4 regions of the Lactobacillus sp. ESL0228 genome follow, and region 2 is predicted to be linked to each of the others. Evidence: predicted binding sites of a transcription regulator. Region 2 holds the regulator's gene; each other region holds the start of a gene.

Region 1 (4,719 bases), on a different contig from region 2:
TAGTAAGCAGCATTATGTGAATTGGTCATGCTTTAATGATAAGCAATAAACGTGAATAATTTATGACTTTTTTTTCAAGAAAGTTTAAAGATATTAAAAAGCGCATCAATATATTGATGCGCTTTAAAACTTTATTTGTTTACTTCTTTCATTAAGTCATTGACTAACTTTTCATTTTCTTCCGCTGTTTCAGAAACATAACAAGCCTTGTTAGCTAATTCCTTAATATCTTCAGTATTGAGTTTCTTCATCAAACTCCTAATACGTAAAATGGACGTTGCACTCATTGAATATTCATCAAGTCCCATTGAAAGTAAAATTGGGAACATAATGTTATCACCTGCGGCTTCACCACACATACCACACCAAATACCATTTTCATGCGCTGCATCAATTGTATGTTTGATTAAACGCAAAACTGATGGATTGGCTGGTTGATAAAGATACGAAACATTATCATTACCCCTATCAGCAGCCATTGAATACTGAATTAAATCATTTGTACCGATGGAAAAGAAATCTACTTCTTTAGCAAATTGATCAGCTAAAACGGCTGCGGCTGGAACTTCAATCATCATTCCAACTTGTAAATCAGAACCAACTTTAGTACCCTTTTGAGTTAATTTGGTCTTTTCTTCGTTTAAAATAGACTTTGCTTTACGCAATTCACCCAAAGTACCAATCATTGGAAACATGATCGCTAGTTTACCATACGCTGAAGCACGAAGAAGAGCACGTAATTGGGTCCGGAATATTTCTTCATTTTGCAATGATAAGCGAATAGCTCGAACTCCTAAGAATGGATTCATTTCTTCAGGTAAATCCCAATAGTCAAGGTGCTTATCGCCACCAATATCCATGGTTCTGATAACAACCTGCTTACCATTCATCCCTTCAATTACTTCTTTATAAGCTTCGAATTGGTCTTCCTCAGTTGGAAAATCCTTAGAATTCATATACAAGAATTCAGTCCGATATAATCCAACAGCCTCCGCACCATTTTCATTAACCCCTTGCATATCAGCTGGTGTACCAATATTTGCAGCAATAGTAAACTGTTTACCGTCTGCAGTTACTGATGGTTCATTCTTTAATTTATCCCATTCAGCTTTTTGCTTTAAAAAGGCTTCACTCTTTTGCTTATAATCAGCAATCTGTTCATCACTCGGTTTAATGACAGCATCACCATTCAAGCCGTCAACAACTAGTGTCTGACCATTTACAACATCTTTTGTAATTGATTCAGTACCGACAACCGCTGGTAATTCAAGAGATCGTGCCATAATTGCTGAGTGAGCTGTTCGTCCCCCAATATCAGTCACAAATCCCTTGACAAATTTTTTGTTTAATTGAGCAGTGTCACTCGGTGTCAAATCATGTGCAACTACAATTACTTCATGATCAATTGTTGCAGGATTAGGTAATTCCTTACCTAGCAAATGCGCCATGATCCTTTTAGAAACGTCACGTACGTCAGCAGCACGTTGTTGCATATAAGCGTTGTCCGTCATACCTTCAAAAATCGCAATAAATTTTTGAGCGGTTCCATCAAGCGCAGCTTCACTATTAATCTTTTTGTCCTTAATTTCGGTTTCAATTGCACCGGTGAATTCAGGATCATTTAAAATCATTAAGTGAGCTTCAAAAACTTGCGCTTCATCCTCACCTAAACTCTTTTTTGCACTATCACGTATCTTTTCAACTTCGGCAGTTGATACCTTAATTGCATCTTTAAAACGAGCAAGTTCACTTTCAACATCACTGACACTAGTCTTAGAAAACGAAAGATCTGGTTCTACCAAGAGATAGGCTGGTGCTACAGCAATACCATCACTAGCAGCAATTCCCGTTAATTTCTTGGTCATTATTCAGCTAAGCCTTCTTTTTTCATTGTTTCCGAAATAGCATTAATGGCATCTTTTTCATCATCACCATCAGCACTAATCGTTACATCAGCATTTTTTCCAACTCCAAGAGACATAACTCCCATAATTGACTTCAAGTTAACGGATTTACCGTTGTATTCCAAATTGATATCTGAACCAAACTTAGAAGCTGCTTGTACTAATAAAGTGGCTGGACGAGCATGAATTCCCGTTTCAGCAATAACATGAAAATCGCGTTTTTCCATTATGATTATCTCCTTTAATTTTAAAAAATAAAATTGGTAATAAATACCTATTGTCCGTAACTAGCCTATCATTTTTTGGTAAATTAAACAACTTAAATGTAACAGTTTACATCATTAAAATTCTATCTTTTTACAAGTATAGATTATTCCCCCACCTCTCAAGGCTTTTCCTGTTATGTTCTGTCTTTTGCCAAAAGATCTTAGCGCAGAATGAAAGGCAAAGGCTTCCTTGGGCTCTACTTTGTAGTTTTCAAGTTGTCCATCGGCTAACTGCTCAAGAATTTTTTGGTAATCCAAGTATACCACCGTGTTTCTTTTAATTTAACATTTTCTTAGCAAATCATAATAAATTTTACTGTACCGTTTAAAAATATTGTAGCATATTTCAACTTCTTAGGATTAAGTCTCAGTCTTTAGCACTTGATTATTAAGAGTGCTAATTATATAATTTAGAAAACGTAAATTAAAGCGAAAGGCGGTAATATATTTGCTTTGTCAGAATTGTCAAAAACGACCTGCTTCTATTCACCTTTTTGCAAAGGTTAATGGACAGAGCCGTGAAATTAATTTATGTGGCCAATGTTATCAAAAACTAGAGCAACAAGGAAACATCAATATGAATAATAATATCAATGGTTTATTCTCTGATTTTGGTGATCCATTTAATAATTTTAATAATCCTAACGGTCAAAACGCTGATGAACCAACTATGGACAAGGGAAATTCTAATAATGGCGCTGGTGGTCGTTCATTACTAGATCAATATGGTACAGATTTAACAGCACTCGCTAAGAAAGGGAAAATTGATCCCGTCATTGGACGAGATAAAGAAATTGCCCGCGTAATTGAAATATTAAATAGAAGAACTAAGAATAACCCAGTATTAATCGGCGAAGCCGGTGTCGGAAAAACAGCAGTTGTTGAAGGTTTGGCCCAACAAATAGTTGATGGCTCCGTTCCAGCTAAATTACAGGATAAACGTATTGTTTCATTGAATGTTGTTTCATTAGTTCAAGGAACTGGAATCCGCGGTCAATTTGAACAAAGAATGCAGCAGCTGATTAAAGAATTACAAAGTCATAAAGATATTATTTTGTTTATCGACGAGATACATGAAATTGTTGGAGCGGGAAATGCTGAAGGCGGAATGGATGCAGGCAACATTATTAAGCCTGCCCTTGCTCGTGGTGATTTACAATTAGTTGGTGCTACAACCTTAAAAGAATATCGTGAAATTGAGAAAGATTCCGCTCTAGCACGGCGTTTTCAACCAGTTGACGTTAAGGAACCTTCTGTTAAAGAAACTATCCGAATTCTGCAAGGAATTCAAAAACGTTATGAGGATTATCACCATGTTCATTACACTGATGATGCTATTAAAGCAGCTGCAGAATTATCCGAACGCTATATTCAAGATCGCTTTTTACCTGATAAAGCCATAGACTTGCTCGATGAAGCCGGCTCTCGAATGAATCTTACCATTCCTTATGTTGATAAAGAAAAAATGCAAGAACGTATCGCAGCAGCCCAAGAATTAAAGCAAGATTCACTTAAAAATGAGGACTACGAAAAAGCTGCTTACTACCGTGATCAAATTGAAAAATACAATAAAATGAAGAATCAAAATGTTGATCCTGATAAATCTCCTATTATCACAAGCAAAATCATGAATAAAATTGTGGAAGAAAAAACTGGTATACCAGTTGGAGATTTACAAAAGCAAGAAGAAAACCAACTTCAAAATTTAGCTGCTAACTTAAAGGCTAATGTAATTGGTCAAGATCAAGCTGTCGATAAATTAGCTCGTGCTATTCGTCGAAATCGAATTGGTTTTAATAAATCTGGTCGACCAATTGGCTCATTTCTTTTCGTTGGACCAACTGGTGTAGGTAAAACCGAATTGGCTAAACAATTGGCCAAGCAAATGTTTGGTTCAGAAGACGCAATGATTCGTTTTGACATGTCGGAATATATGGAATCATATTCAGTATCTAAATTAATCGGTTCAGCTCCTGGATATGTTGGATATGAAGAAGCTGGACAATTAACCGAACGAGTTCGGCGTAATCCGTATAGTTTGATTCTCTTGGATGAAATCGAAAAAGCAGATCCTTCTGTAATGAATTTATTTTTACAGATTTTAGATGATGGTCGATTAACTGATTCGCAAGGTAGGATGGTTTCCTTTAAAGATACAATTATTATTATGACTTCAAACGCTGGACAAGGAATTAAAAACACAAGCGTGGGCTTTACGGCTGAAAATGATAGTAATAAACCCGAATCAGCTCGAAACTCAATGAGTCAATTTTTTAAACCTGAATTTCTAAACCGGTTAGACGATGTCATTGAATTTAATGAGTTATCAGTTGACAATTTAGTCAAAATCGTCAACTTAATGCTAAATGATGTTAACAGTATGGTTAAAAATCAAGGATTACAAATTACTGTTACTGATGATGCCAAAAAGAAACTGGTTGATGACGGTTACAATCCAGCTATGGGTGCTCGACCTCTGCGTCGAACCATTCAGGAAGAAATAGAAGACAAAGTAGCTGACTTTAAACTTGATCACCCTACTGCTAAAA
Region 2 (4,719 bases):
TTCATCAGACAAACCAGATGAACTCTTAATAGTAATCTTTTGTTCCTTGCCAGTACCCATATCTTTTGCGGAAACGTTTACGATACCATTCTTATCAATATCAAAAGTAACTTGAATTTGAGGAACTCCACGTGGTGCAGCCGGAATGTCAGTTAATTCGAATCTACCTAAGGTCTTGTCATCTGCTGCCATTGGTCGTTCACCCTGCAGCACATGAACATCAACCGCTGGTTGATTATCAGCAGCTGTCGAAAAAATTTGACTCTTTGAAGTTGGAATAGTCGTGTTCTTTTCAATTAATTTAGTGAAAACGCCTCCCATAGTTTCGATTCCTAGTGAAAGCGGCGTAACGTCAAGTAAAACAACATCCTTAACATCACCTGAAATAACACCACCTTGAATTGCAGCACCCAAAGCAACAGCTTCATCAGGGTTAATTGAGTGGTCAGGCTCTTTACCAGACCATTTCTTAACTGCTTCTTGAACAGCAGGAATCCGAGTTGAACCACCGTTCAAGATCACTTTATCAATATCATTAACCGTCAAATCAGCATCTTTTAGAGCATTGTCAAATGGTACTTTGGTTCTATCAACAAGATCAGCAGTTAACTCATCAAACTTTGCTCGAGTCAAATCAGCTTCAAGGTGCAAAGGTCCTGCCTCACCAGCAGAAATGAATGGAAGTGAGATATGTGTTGAAGAGACACCAGAAAGATCTTTCTTTGCCTTTTCTGCGGCATCTTTTAATCTCTGCAAAGCCATTTTGTCTGTTGATAAATCAACACCATTTTCATCCTTAAAGTTCTTGATGAGCCAATCCATAATTTTATTATCAAAGTCATCACCACCAAGACGAGTATCACCATTAGTTGACAATACTTGGAACACACCATCACCTAATTGTAGAACTGAAACGTCAAAGGTACCACCACCAAGGTCATATACCAAAACTTTTTCGTCTTCTGCGTCTTTATCTAGGCCATAAGCAAGTGATGAAGCGGTTGGCTCATTAATAATTCGTTTAACATCTAAACCAGCGATTTTACCAGCATCTTTAGTTGCTTGACGCTGTGCATCATTAAAGTATGCAGGAACCGTAATAACTGCTTCAGTAACCTTTTCACCTAAGTAATCTTCTGAGAATTTCTTAATGTATTGTAAGATCATCGCAGAAATTTCTTGTGGTGTATATGCTTTATCACCAATCTTTACCTTATAATCTGTTTCACCCATGTGGCGTTTAATTGAAGAAATTGTATTAGGGTTAGTGATTGCTTGTCTTTTTGCTACTTCACCAACTTGAATTTCACCATCCTTAAAAGCAACTACAGATGGAGTAGTTCGATTACCTTCTGGATTAGTAATAATTTTTGGTTCTTTACCTTCAAGAACTGCAACAGCTGAGTTAGTAGTTCCAAGATCAATACCGATAACTTTTGACATTTTTTTAACTTCCTTCCAATTATTGTGCGACAACAACCATTGCTGGTCTTAATGTACGATCTTTATATAAATATCCTTTTTGTAAAACTTGCACAACATGATTTTTTTGATCATCACTTTCGGCATCAACGGTTTGAACCGCTTGATGCAAAGTTGGATCAAATTCCACACCTTCAGCATCAATTTCGCTAATTCCATGATCTTTCATGGCTTTTACAAGCGAATCAAGGGTCATTTCAACACCCTTTTTTAATTGCTTAGAAGCTTCATCGTCAACTTTAGTTGCTAAAGCCCGCTCTAAATTATCCATTGCAGGTAAAACGTCTTTAGCTAATGATTGTGATTCATACTTAATCAACTGTGCCCGCTCGTTATTATACCGATTTTGCATATTTTGCATTTCAGCTTGGCTACGTAAAAATTTATCTTCTAAATCTTTATTTTCTTCGCGCAACTTAGTTAATTCAGCCACTTCTTTATTTTCTATAGATTTTGACTTCTTTTTATTAATTTTGTTAGTATCACTATCAGTTGCTTTAGTTGTTTGTGATTGAGCCTTATCCAAATCCTGTTCGCTAGTAAATTTTTCTTTACTCACGTTAACCTCCTTTATTTAAATCGACCATAATACTCAAGCATTTTTTTAGCTAATTCATTCCTGAAATATTCTAATAAACTAATTATTTGCGAATATGGCATATTATTGGGGCCAAGTAAAGCAATTACACCTTTACCATGAGAACCAACGCTATATTCTGCTGTTAACAAACTATAATCTTTTAGCAAATCATTAGATAATTCTGAACCTAGACTGACTTGAATGGGAGAATGATTATTATTCGTAATTGTTCCTTGACTCATCCAGTGTGAAATTAGATCTTCATGATCAATTAAGTCATAAAGCGTTCGTAAGCTGGTTACATCATTTAAAGATGTATTATTGAGCAGATTGATTTGACCATCGACATACATTTGCTCACTAGCTGCTTCATTAATAACATCTTCCACTAGTTCAATCAAACCATCGATATGACTACTGTTAAATTTCTTATTTAGTACATGACTTAATATGGTTGGTGATACATCCCCCAATGTTTTACCAACAAGTTCATCGTTTATCATTCGAACAGCTTTTTCTACTTCATCGCCATTAACATTAGATGGCAATTGATAAACTTGATTATGAACGTTACCATCACTAGTTACTAAAATAGCCATGATCTGACAACTGAACAAGGGAACTATTCGAAAACCGGTAATAGTCAATGTACTACTTTCAGGACCCTCCGCAAAAGCTGTATAATTTGTTAAATCAGACAAAATCTTAGCGGCTTCTTGCACAATTTCATTAACTTGATGAAACGGTTGACTAAACTGATTAATAATTTTTTTATAAACAGAAGATGGAATTTGAAGAGGCTCAACTAAATTGTCCAAATAATAACGATATCCATCAGTTGATGGCACACGTCCACTAGACAGATGGGTCTTTTCAATCAATCCCCGCTCTTCCAATAGAGCCATTTCATTTCGAATTGTTGCGCTAGAAACTTTAATTGGTAACTGATTCATAACAGTTTTAGAGCCTACAGGATCATGCGTTTGCGTAAAATCATTTATAATAGTTTTTAAAATTAGTTCTTGACGTTCGGTCAACATAAATATCGCCCTCACTTTTAGCACTCACACTTCAAAGGTGCTAACAATTATTATGATACTAGGTTTTAGCAGATTGTCAAGTTGAGTGCTAATTTTTTTGAACAAATTTGTATAAATAGATTAGTCTATTTATTTAGATTAGAAAAATATGCTTTTATTTCTGCCTCATCCTGAACCATTTGCTTTTTCAAGTCGGTTAAATTGCTAAATTTAATTTCTCCTCTTGTATACTTATACCATTTTATAATCATTTTTTGATCATATGCATCTTGATTGAAACCAAACAAGTTTGATTCAATATAAATTTTTGAATCGTCATTGATTGTAGCATTATAACCGACACTGGTCATTGAATTGTACCACTTGCCATTAATTTTTGTTTTAGTAGCATAGACTCCTATCTTAGGAATCACTTTATTTGTATCCCAAACTAAGTTAGCAGTAGGATAGCCTAACTTATGTCCATTTCGTAGTCCATGACCAACATAACCAGACATTACATATGGAAATCCTAATAACTTCTTAGCTAAAGTCATATTCCCTGCACCAATTGCCTTTTTAATTTCTGTTGAGCCTATTTTTTGTCCATCATAGCATTGTTCAGGAACATTAATAATATCAAATCTACCTTTAGCAAACTGTGGTAAATTTTGCATATTAGCTACATCTTTAGGACCATAGGTATAATCAAAACCTGCAACAATTGTGTCAGCATGTAATTTGACAATAATATTATCAACAAATTTCTGTGCAGTTAGTCTACTGAACATCTTATTAAAATGCATTACCAATAAGTAATCTACGCCAAGTTTCTGCATTTTATATGCTTTTTCATCTAAGTTGTCAATATACGTTACACCAGCATTTTGATACACTTCTTTAGGATGTCTATCAAATGTCATTACCATTAGAGGCAGATCTTTTTTTATTGCAGTTTTTTTTGCAATCTTGATAAGTTGTTGATGTCCACGATGAACACCATCAAAAAAGCCTAAAGCCAATATTAGTTTACCCTGAACAATATTATCTGTAATTGGATAATTTAAATGGATAATTTGCACGTTGAGACCTTCATTTCAACTATTTATTTTGTAAAAGCATCAGTTCGGGACAATAAAGATGTCCTTTCACATGATAAATTGCTTTAACCTTTTTATTGTAACGTAAAGCAACTTGTTTTTCATTCGTTTGTAATGAAATTGCTGCACCGTTTTGAACTTTTTTCCATTGATCTTCAGTTAAATTTAGTTGTTGGTAATCCTTAAAAAATGTTTCGATCGGTTGAATATATTCAACAATGTGGGATGGATTGCAAACAATGTCATCTAACTTGACCGCTTGACTAATATCGAAGCCAGAACTAGCAGTACGACGTAAACTTTTCATTGTGGCCGGGATATTCAATTTATTGGATAAATCATTGACAAGAGAACGAACATACGTACCTTTACTACATTCAATTTGAAAGCTAAATTCCTCTTGCCCTTTTTCTTTATTAAAAGTTGGCGTACCAACTAGATTATACGAAAAAACATTGACCAGTCTTTTTGGTCTCTCAACCGTAATATTTTCTCGAGCATATTCATATAAATGTCGTCCATTAACTCGAACAGCTGA
Region 3 (4,719 bases), on a different contig from region 2:
GTTAGGTCCGATAACTGCAACTCGATCCCCTTTGTTAACTTGTAGATTAATATTATTTACCATAATTTTATCAGGATAACCAATTGTTAAATCGCGCAAAATCAAAACCTCTTTACCAGAGGGATGATCACTTTTGAAATTAATTTTGACTTTATTTTTATGTTTTGGTGGAGTAATGCGATCAATTTTTTCGAGTTGCTTACGCCTGCTCTGGGCTCTTTTAGTAGTTGTAGCCCTGACGATATTTTTTTGGATAAATTCTTCGTCTTTTTTGATTTTTTCTTGTTGTTTTTCGTATGCTTCTTCTTGCTGACGATCCCTTAATTGACGCTGCTTTACGTAATCAGAGTAATTACCTTTGAAGGTTGTTAATTTTCCAAATTGTAATTCAAAGATTTTATTGGTCAAATGATCCAGAAAGTACTGGTCATGTGAAACCACTAAAATTGCACCATTGTATCCTTTAAGAAATGCTTCTAGCCAATCTAGCGTGTTTAGGTCTAAATAGTTAGTTGGCTCATCGAGTAGTAATAGTGGTGGCTTATGTAAGAGTAATTTAACTAAAGCTAAACGGGTTTTTTCACCCCCAGAAAGACTGCCGATAATTTTTGCCCATGTTGCTTGTGGGAAATTGAACCCATTTAAAACAGTTTTGATCTCTGCTTGAAAGGTATAGCCACCTTGTTGTTCAAAATCAAATTGCAGCTGATCATAATTTTTTAGCAATTTTTTATCTTGCGGATGTTCAGCAATTTTTTGCTGTAATTTTTGAATTTGAGTTTCCATATTAATTAATGAAGTAAAAACACTAAGCATTTCATCCCAGATGGTTTTATCTTCGTTTAAACTATTTTCTTGTGCAATGTAGCCAACTTCAATCTCCTTATTAATGATAAATTCGCCATGAGTTGGTTCTTCTTTGCCCATCATTATTTTAAGAAGGGTGGTTTTTCCCACACCATTTGGGCCTACTAAACCAATTCGCGCATTTGCGTCAATTGAAAAATTAACATTGCTAAATAAAGTGTTGGCACCAAATTGTTTTTCTAAATTGTGTCCTTGTGCTATTATCATATTTTTCACCTAAAGTCTATTTTAGCATATGAAAAGCAGATACAGTGGACTGCAAAAATGACTTTTAAAATTTACAACTTTTTTATAAGTAATAAAACAAAAATAACAAAAATTTGTGTTAATTACTTATATTCGCATAGTAAAGTTGTCTTTGTTGTGTTAAAATTTGGTACATTGTGAAAAAAATATTTGCAACTTAAGCAAATTTATAGGTAAAATAATATTAATTGATGATTAATTCACAAAACAGGTGCAAGAAATAATAAAGTTGGAGGCTTTTTATGGAAAAGATCAAAATTCCCACAGCGACAGCTAAAAGACTGCCGCTTTATTATCGATATTTAATAATTTTAAATGAAGCGGGGAAAGAAAAAGTTTCATCAACTGAGTTATCCGAAGCGGTTCAAGTTGATAGTGCATCAATTAGACGCGATTTTTCGTATTTTGGTGCTCTAGGTAAACGTGGTTATGGTTATGATGTGAAAAGCTTACTATCTTTTTTTAAGAAAATTTTGAATCAAGATACGTTAACCAATGTAGCCTTGGTTGGAGTGGGTAATCTTGGTCATGCTTTACTTAACTACAATTTTAAACGTAGTAATAATATCCGAATTTCGTGCGCTTTTGATATTGATGAAAAAATCACAGGTAAGATATTAAGTGGAGTACCAGTGTATCGAATGGATGAATTACAGAAGCAATTAAGTGACCAACAAATAACGATCGCTATTTTAACGGTTCCTTCCACAACTGCACAAAAAACAGCCGATGAAATGGTTGAAGCAGGTATTAAGGGAATTATGAATTTTACTCCAATTCGTTTGTCTGCTCCAAGTGGAATCAGAATTCAAAATGTTGATTTAGCAACAGAGTTACAAACTTTAATTTATTTCCTTGATAGCGATAAGAATAAGCAAACAAATTAAAAGTTAGAGAGGCATTCTAATCTATAAGAAATTAGCACTTTTTTACGTAAAGTGCTAATTTTTTCTTGCAATTTATTTGTAAAGGAGTTATTATCATATTTGTAAGTTAGCACTTGGTTGATAAGAGTGCTAACGGCTAATAATGATTTTAATTAAAATTTAGGAGGGACAAACGTGTTACAACCAATAGGTGATCGCGTGATCGTAAAAGTTAAAGAAGAAGAAGAAAAAACTGTAGGCGGAATCGTCCTTGCTTCTAACGCTAAACAAAAACCAACTGAAGGCGAAGTTGTTGCCGTAGGCGAAGGTAGTTATGCCGAAAATGGTAACAAGATTCCAATGACTGTAACTAAAGGTAACATTGTTTTATACGACAAGTATTCTGGAACTGACGTTAAGTATGAAGGCGAAAAATACTTAGTCCTTCATGAAAAAGATATTTTAGCAATTGTTAAGTAATTAAGGGGTGGATAAAATGGCAAAAGATATTAAATTTTCAGAAAATGCAAGACGTTCCTTATTAAAGGGTGTTGATAAATTAGCTGATACAGTTAAGGCAACGATTGGTCCAAAAGGAAGAAACATTGTTTTAGAGCAATCATATGGTAACCCTGACATTACTAATGATGGAGTAACAATTGCAAAGGCAATTGAACTCAAAGATCACTATGAAAACATGGGTGCAAAATTGGTAGCAGAAGCTGCTCAAAAGACCAATGATATTGCTGGTGATGGTACTACAACTGCAGTTGTTTTGACTCAAGCCATTATTCGTGAAGGAATGAAGAACGTAACTGCTGGTGCAAATCCAGTTGGAGTTCGTCGAGGAATTGAAAAAGCTACTAAAGCAGTTGTTGACGAATTACATAAGATTAGTCATACTGTTTCTTCTAAAGAACAGATCGCTCAAGTTGCTGCCGTTTCATCTGCCTCAAAAGAAGTAGGTGATTTAATTGCTGACGCTATGGAAAAAGTTGGTAATGATGGTGTTATTACTATTGAAGATTCTCGTGGAATTGAAACCGAATTATCAGTAGTTGAAGGAATGCAATTCGACCGTGGATATTTGTCACAATACATGGTAACTGACAACGATAAGATGGAAGCTGATTTGGATAATCCTTACGTTTTAATTACCGATAAGAAGATTTCTAACATTCAAGATATTTTGCCGCTATTACAAGAAATCGTTCAACAAGGTAAGTCATTATTGATTATTGCTGATGATGTTTCCGGAGAAGCTTTACCAACGCTTGTTTTGAACAAGATTCGTGGTACTTTCAATGTTGTTGCTGTTAAGGCTCCTGGCTTCGGTGATCGTCGTAAAGAACAATTGCAAGACATCGCAGCTTTAACTGGCGGTACAGTGATTACAGAAGACCTTGGTCTTGAATTAAAGGACACTAAGCTTGAACAATTAGGTCAAGCTCGTCGCATTACTATAACCAAAGATTCAACTACTATTGTTGATGGTTCTGGTTCAGATGAGGCAATTAAGGATCGTGAAGATTCAATTAGAAAGCAAATTGCTGAAACAACTTCTGACTTTGACAAACAAAAATTACAAGAACGCCTTGCTAAATTAACTGGTGGTGTAGCTGTTATTCACGTTGGTGCTGCTACTGAAACCGAATTAAAGGAACGCAGATACCGAATTGAAGATGCCTTGAACTCAACACGTGCTGCTGTTGACGAAGGCTATGTTGCCGGTGGTGGTACTGCTTTAGTAGATGTTAAGGGTGCAGTTAAAGATTTGAAAGGTGATAATGCTGACGAACAAACTGGTATTAATATTGTTCTTCGTGCTTTGACTGCTCCAGTTCGTCAAATTGCTGAAAATGCTGGTGAAGATGGTTCTGTCATTTTGAACAAACTTGAAAGTCAAGAGATGGAAGTAGGCTATAATGCAGCTGACGGTAACTGGGAAAACATGGTTGAGGCCGGAATTATTGACCCAACCAAGGTAACTCGTACTGCTTTACAAAATGCAGCTTCAATTGCTGCTTTACTGTTGACTACTGAAGCAGTAGTAGCCGAAATTCCTGAAGATAAGCCAGCAGTTGATCCAAATGCCGCAGCTGGTGCTGGTGCTCCTGGTATGATGTAATTTAAATATGCTTATCTTTAAAAAGACTGTTCATTTGAAGTGAGCAGTTCTTTTTTTTTTGAAGTAGCTAATGATAACCAGAACAAGACCTAATTTGACAAAAAATAATAATATTAGTATTTTAAATTAATATTATTTTTTAATGAAAGGGAATTTGATGGAATTTTTAAATTTAATTGGTGTTCTAGTAATTGTACTGGGATTTGCTATTGGACTAGATACAGTGGGTGTGGTCGTAATCGCTGCTCTAGTAACTGCCTTGGTTTCCGGAATTGATTTTGTTTCGTTCTTGCGGATTTTAGGAAAAGGGTTTATGGATAACCGTATGGTCTCACTCTTTTTCTTAACATTGCCAACAATTGGTATATTGGAAAGACATGGTCTTAAGAAAGCAGCTGTCAATTTAATTCAAAAAATGAAAAATTTAACCCCAGGTCGAATATTCGATATTTATTTGGCAATAAGAGAAATTGCATGCATCTTTGGTATCACATTGCAAGGACATGTTCAGTTTATTGCACCTTTGATTAATCCTATGGCACAAGCTGCTGGTAAGGTAAATCATGAATTAACAGAACTAGAGATTGATCAGATTAAGGCAAGAGCTGCAGC
Region 4 (4,719 bases), on a different contig from region 2:
GATAACTGCCTTTTTTGTTTGCTTTTAATCATAATCAATTACTAGTTGATTATTAATAATATGCGTTATCAAATAATAAATACGTATATTATCCAATTTATATCTATTTATTTAGTAACTTAAATACGTTGATTAAATATTTGATATGCCTTAATAATACTGGAATATAGACTTGAGATATATTGACCTTTTTAATTTTTCAATAAAATATTATTCCGGTAATTATATATTCCTTTTTTTTTTTTTTTTTATATAATCTTTACGTTTTCGCTGGTAGGTATATTATAAACTTAAGCGCATTTAGTAATAGCTTTTAATAGCTGTTTATGACTATTTTTGAATTATATATTTTTTGTTTCGTATTTTTATAATCAAAATTTTCTATCATAAACAAATAACTATAGGCATTCTACTAACTGCGTCGTTCAAAATGCCAGTGCAATGTTGATACCACTTTTTAATATAGATAAATGGTTTGTTAACTTTTACAGCAGTGATACTTTTTGCTTGTTCATTTTACTACTGCGAATTTAGCGATTAATTTGGTAAAAACAAAACATGGCTTTTGAAGTTTTCCCTCAGAATTAAAGTTAATTTTGGGGGTTTAATTGCCAATATTTGAAATGTTGGATAAGAAGAATAACTTTTGTAAGATAAGAAGTGCTGGTGGAGGGTGGTGTCATGGTATTGTTGCTCTTGAGTTGAACGCCATAAACCATTGTAACATTGTTAAGTCGAGAGTAAAGACTTTGAAAGTTATTCCTGAAGAGCAAGGTAATACCATACTAAACTACTTTGATTTAGCTTATCGGAAAGATTCAACCCATATCATTAAGATAACCTTGCAAAACTGTTCGAAAAACGATCACGGAAAACTTAGTTTAGCATCTTTTTATTTTAAATAACTAAAAGTTTGATATCTTTCCAATTTCAGCAAGATCTAGTTTTAACTAGATCTTTTTAATTGGCATACTTAAATAAAAAATGGGAATATATCTTTAAGTATCTAGAAAACTTTAAATTTTTTTTAATTAAATGACTATCTATAATTTAATCATACAAATACTCCATAACTAGATAATCTAATTATGGAGTATTTAATTTAAATCTTATCTGGTGTCTGTAGAAAATTAGGCGAGTGCATCCCAAGCGGGAAGATCGGTTGCAGGACCTTCTGTCAAAGCTAATTGCTCAGGAGTTAAATATTTTTTATGAACAGCTACCTCATAAACATATTCTTTAAACCATTCATTATTCATGACAAAAAAACCTTTATCACCATTTTTTTCACCCCATGAATTTTCAACTTTCCATTGACGAATCTGTCCTTGCTCTTCATCTACACCTACAAAAGCCATTGCATGAGTAAATGCACCAGCACCGGTACGTAGCCGATCTGCTTTTGACATTTTAAGGTTAACTCCAAATAAATCGCTCAGTTGATATAATTCGCTATCTAAAATTCCTTGTTTACGGTCGCTTTGTTCACCAACGTCATTGCCAAACCAGACTGCTTCGCCATCTTTTAATTGTTTGACTGTGGCTGTTTCAAGGTATTCAATGGGTACATTCAATAAACGAATTTGACATGTTTCCTCAATATTGCGTTCATCAGGTATACTATAAAGTTTATTGTACTCATGGTTGGGAGCATTAGTTAATACGACATAATCATCGAAGTTAACTTCTGCTAAATATTTATGTAAAAATTCTAATGGAGTTAGGTCCTTATCTAAATGATAATTTTGGTCATCATCACGGTATTCTAAATCAAATTTCTTTGGTGGTTCACCAATTGCAACTGCAGTCATATGATAGACTTCGTTTAAAAATTGTTCACGGACTTGATTAATTTCCTCAACCGTACCGGTTTGTTTTAATTTACGTAAGACAAGAGCATCCTTTTTAAGTTTATCACCCAATGCTTTTCCTAAACCAACAGTATTATTGGCATTGAAACTTTCTGGCATAGCATAAGAAGGCACAACGCCATATTTTTCTATTAGTGCAGTTGCCATGTGAAAGTGTCCGCCATCCTGACCGGCACCATCTAGATATGCTCTAACAATACGTGAATCCAGCGGCTGATCAGCAGTAGCGAGGATATTATTATAAAAAATATTAGCTCGTTCGATTTTATCCCAGAAAAAATTATAACTTTGTGAAAACGTAAAATTTTTACAATGATGCTTTTTACCAAACGCGTGCCGTAAAATGTTTAATGTGGCAAACTCCCAGCAACGTCCTGATTGACGCTGGTTAGTTACGTTGTCGGTATCTAGCTCGGTGGAAAAGACCCGAGTCAAATTCCTTGATACTTGATTGTTATATGCTGCTGCCAAAACACCACTTTTTTGAACAGCGCGAGCAATAACTTGATTATGTTCGTCGTTATTAAAATTGTGTGTAAATTGTTCTAATTCGTGCACTGTAACTTGATGTCGCATAAATAAAACTCCTTTTAATTAATTTTTAAATTAATTAATATTTTAATCTAAAATAAAAGTGAGTTCAACACTTGAACTCACTTCAGAGAATTATTTGTATTGACAACTTAGCTAGAACTTCTTGCATTAATTCATAAGTTAATCAATTTGAATTGAATTATCACTCTTGTCGGCGCTTTGCTTAGGTAAGGTAATAGTCAATACACCATTATCATACTTTGCATGAATCTCATTTGCAACTACGTTTGGCAATCTGAAACTACGTGAAATGTGCCCCTCACTTCTCTCGCGGTGGATGATGCTACCGTTTTTATCAGTTGAGTCATTGAATGACTTTCTCGATCCCGATACGCTTAAAACACCATTAGAGTAATTTAGATTAATATCATTTTTATTCATTCCTGGCATGTCAATTTTAATTACATAGTCATGGTTATTTTCAACCACGTCTGATTGCATTAACTTTGCTACTTCGCTACCATCAAAAAATTTTCTTGGAAGATCAAACCAATCGTTCATTGCATCGAATAAATCATTGTGCCGATTCATCATTTCGTTTGCCATAGTAAAAACTTCCTTTCAAAATTAGTTTAAACTGTAAGAAGTACTTTCTTTTCTTTCTTACAATGATTATTATAGTATGCAGTTTGATAAAATGGAAATATTTAGCACTCTTAATTTGCGAGTGCTAATTTAAAAAGCTAATTGGACTGAGTTTTTCCAAAAGCGGAGAGGGAATATTTTGGTTTATTATCAAAAAATGACGCCTGAAGGATATCATCAAATTGAAGCTGAAATCAACCGGTTAAAGAAAGAACGACCACAACGGATTAAAATTTTGCAAGAAGCGCGATCACTTGGTGATTTATCAGAAAACACTGAGTATACAGAAGCCAAGCGTGAACTCGGACATTTACAAGGCAGATTACGTTACCTTGATAAACAACTCAAGTATGCGGAAGTTGTTGAAAAAAAAGATGACGGCAAGGTTGATTTGGGTAAAACAGTTCTTTTAAAATTTGATGACGGTGAAACAGAAGAGTATCAAATTGTTGGTCGCATGCAAGCAGATATTGAAAAAGGCAAACTAGCTTATGATTCTCCCTTAGGTCAGGCAATTATGAAAAAAGGGGTTCAAACTAAGGTAAGAGTAGCTGCCCCAGATGGTGAATATCAAGTAATCATTACTAAAATTGATTAAATTTTTTCTTGCTTAATCGAACTTACGTTTGTATAATTGATTCAAAAGCAAACTTACGTTCGCAAAAAGGAGCAGAATCAATGTATGATTATCGTTATGAACCGCACCACGTGATTTTTATGATTGATAATAAATCATTTTTCGCAAGTTGCGAAGCACTTGCATTAGGATTAAATCCAATGCGAGCAGTATTAGCGGTTGTATCACATCGTCCCAATCTTAACTATGGCTCAGGACTGATTATGGCGGCTTCTCCCTTAGCTAAGAAAAAATATGGATTGACGAATGTTATGCGAGTACGTGACCTTCCTTCAAAAAAAGTGGCTCCCGATTTAATATTGGTTGAACCACACATGAATCTTTATATTAAACGTAGCATGCAGATACTAGATATTTTTCGGAAATATGCGGCCGACGAAGATATTCATGTATATTCAATTGATGAAAGCATGGTCGATATGACCAAGTCATGGCAATTATTTGGTGATGATCCTTACCTGGTAGCGCGAAAAATACAAGTAGAAATTAAGAATAGTTTAGGTCTTTATACTACCTGTGGTATAGGAGAAAATCCATTACTGGCTAAATTAGCTATGGATATTTCAGCTAAACACCGATATTCAATGATTGACTATTGGCACTATATTGATGTTCCTGATACTATTTGGAAAATTTATAATTTAGAAGATGTTTGGGGAATTGGTAAAAAAACCGCTCAGCATTTGCAACGAATGGGGATTAAGAACATGTATGATCTAGCACATACTAATCCAACGATTTTAACAAATGAATTTGGCATAATTGGTGCTCAATTGTTTGCTACGAGTTGGGGTGTTGATCGCAGTATTATTAGTGAAAAGTCTCCTCCAGAATCCCCAAGTTATGGTAATTCTCAAATTTTAAATTATGATTATACGATTCAACGAGAAATAGAAATTGTTTTGCGTGAAATCGTTGAACAGGTGGCAGCAAGATTACGTGCGTATAATTTTCAAGCAAAATGTTTAAGTTTATATGTAGGCTTTTCCCGTTCTTATCATGGTAAAAGCAAGGGATTTAATGTTCAGCAAA

The links. Region 2 encodes HrcA, which represses chaperone genes, less so after heat shock. Its sites were predicted from a motif close to TTAGCACTCNNNNNNNNNGAGTGCTAA; they were not measured.
Region 1: the regulator HrcA is predicted to act here: its motif matches at 2,545-2,571, upstream of F5ESL0228_RS02650 (ATP-dependent Clp protease ATP-binding subunit).
Region 3: the regulator HrcA is predicted to act here: its motif matches at 2,107-2,133, upstream of groES (co-chaperone GroES).
Region 4: the regulator HrcA is predicted to act here: its motif matches at 3,113-3,139, upstream of F5ESL0228_RS07085 (Hsp20/alpha crystallin family protein).

Annotation. Positions count from the first base shown of each region.
Region 1 is NZ_REHJ01000007.1:149,021-153,739, reverse strand. It holds gene ptsP (phosphoenolpyruvate--protein phosphotransferase) at 132-1,865, opposite strand; gene F5ESL0228_RS02660 (phosphocarrier protein HPr) at 1,865-2,131, opposite strand; gene F5ESL0228_RS02655 (hypothetical protein) at 2,246-2,428, opposite strand; gene F5ESL0228_RS02650 (ATP-dependent Clp protease ATP-binding subunit) at 2,619-4,719, shown strand, end outside.
Region 2 is NZ_REHJ01000008.1:314,174-318,892, forward strand. It holds gene dnaK (molecular chaperone DnaK) at 1-1,443, opposite strand, end outside; gene grpE (nucleotide exchange factor GrpE) at 1,463-2,041, opposite strand; gene hrcA (heat-inducible transcriptional repressor HrcA) at 2,053-3,102, opposite strand; gene ribF (riboflavin biosynthesis protein RibF) at 3,228-4,163, opposite strand; gene truB (tRNA pseudouridine(55) synthase TruB) at 4,183-4,719, opposite strand, start outside.
Region 3 is NZ_REHJ01000009.1:14,488-19,206, reverse strand. It holds gene F5ESL0228_RS06190 (ABC-F family ATP-binding cassette domain-containing protein) at 1-1,074, opposite strand, end outside; gene F5ESL0228_RS06185 (redox-sensing transcriptional repressor Rex) at 1,356-2,000, shown strand; gene groES (co-chaperone GroES) at 2,175-2,459, shown strand; gene groL (chaperonin GroEL) at 2,476-4,107, shown strand; gene F5ESL0228_RS06170 (DUF969 domain-containing protein) at 4,265-4,719, shown strand, end outside.
Region 4 is NZ_REHJ01000010.1:130,486-135,204, reverse strand. It holds gene F5ESL0228_RS07095 (hypothetical protein) at 609-905, shown strand; gene F5ESL0228_RS07090 (C1 family peptidase) at 1,131-2,447, opposite strand; gene F5ESL0228_RS07085 (Hsp20/alpha crystallin family protein) at 2,586-3,011, opposite strand; gene greA (transcription elongation factor GreA) at 3,190-3,648, shown strand; gene F5ESL0228_RS07075 (nucleotidyltransferase) at 3,729-4,719, shown strand, end outside.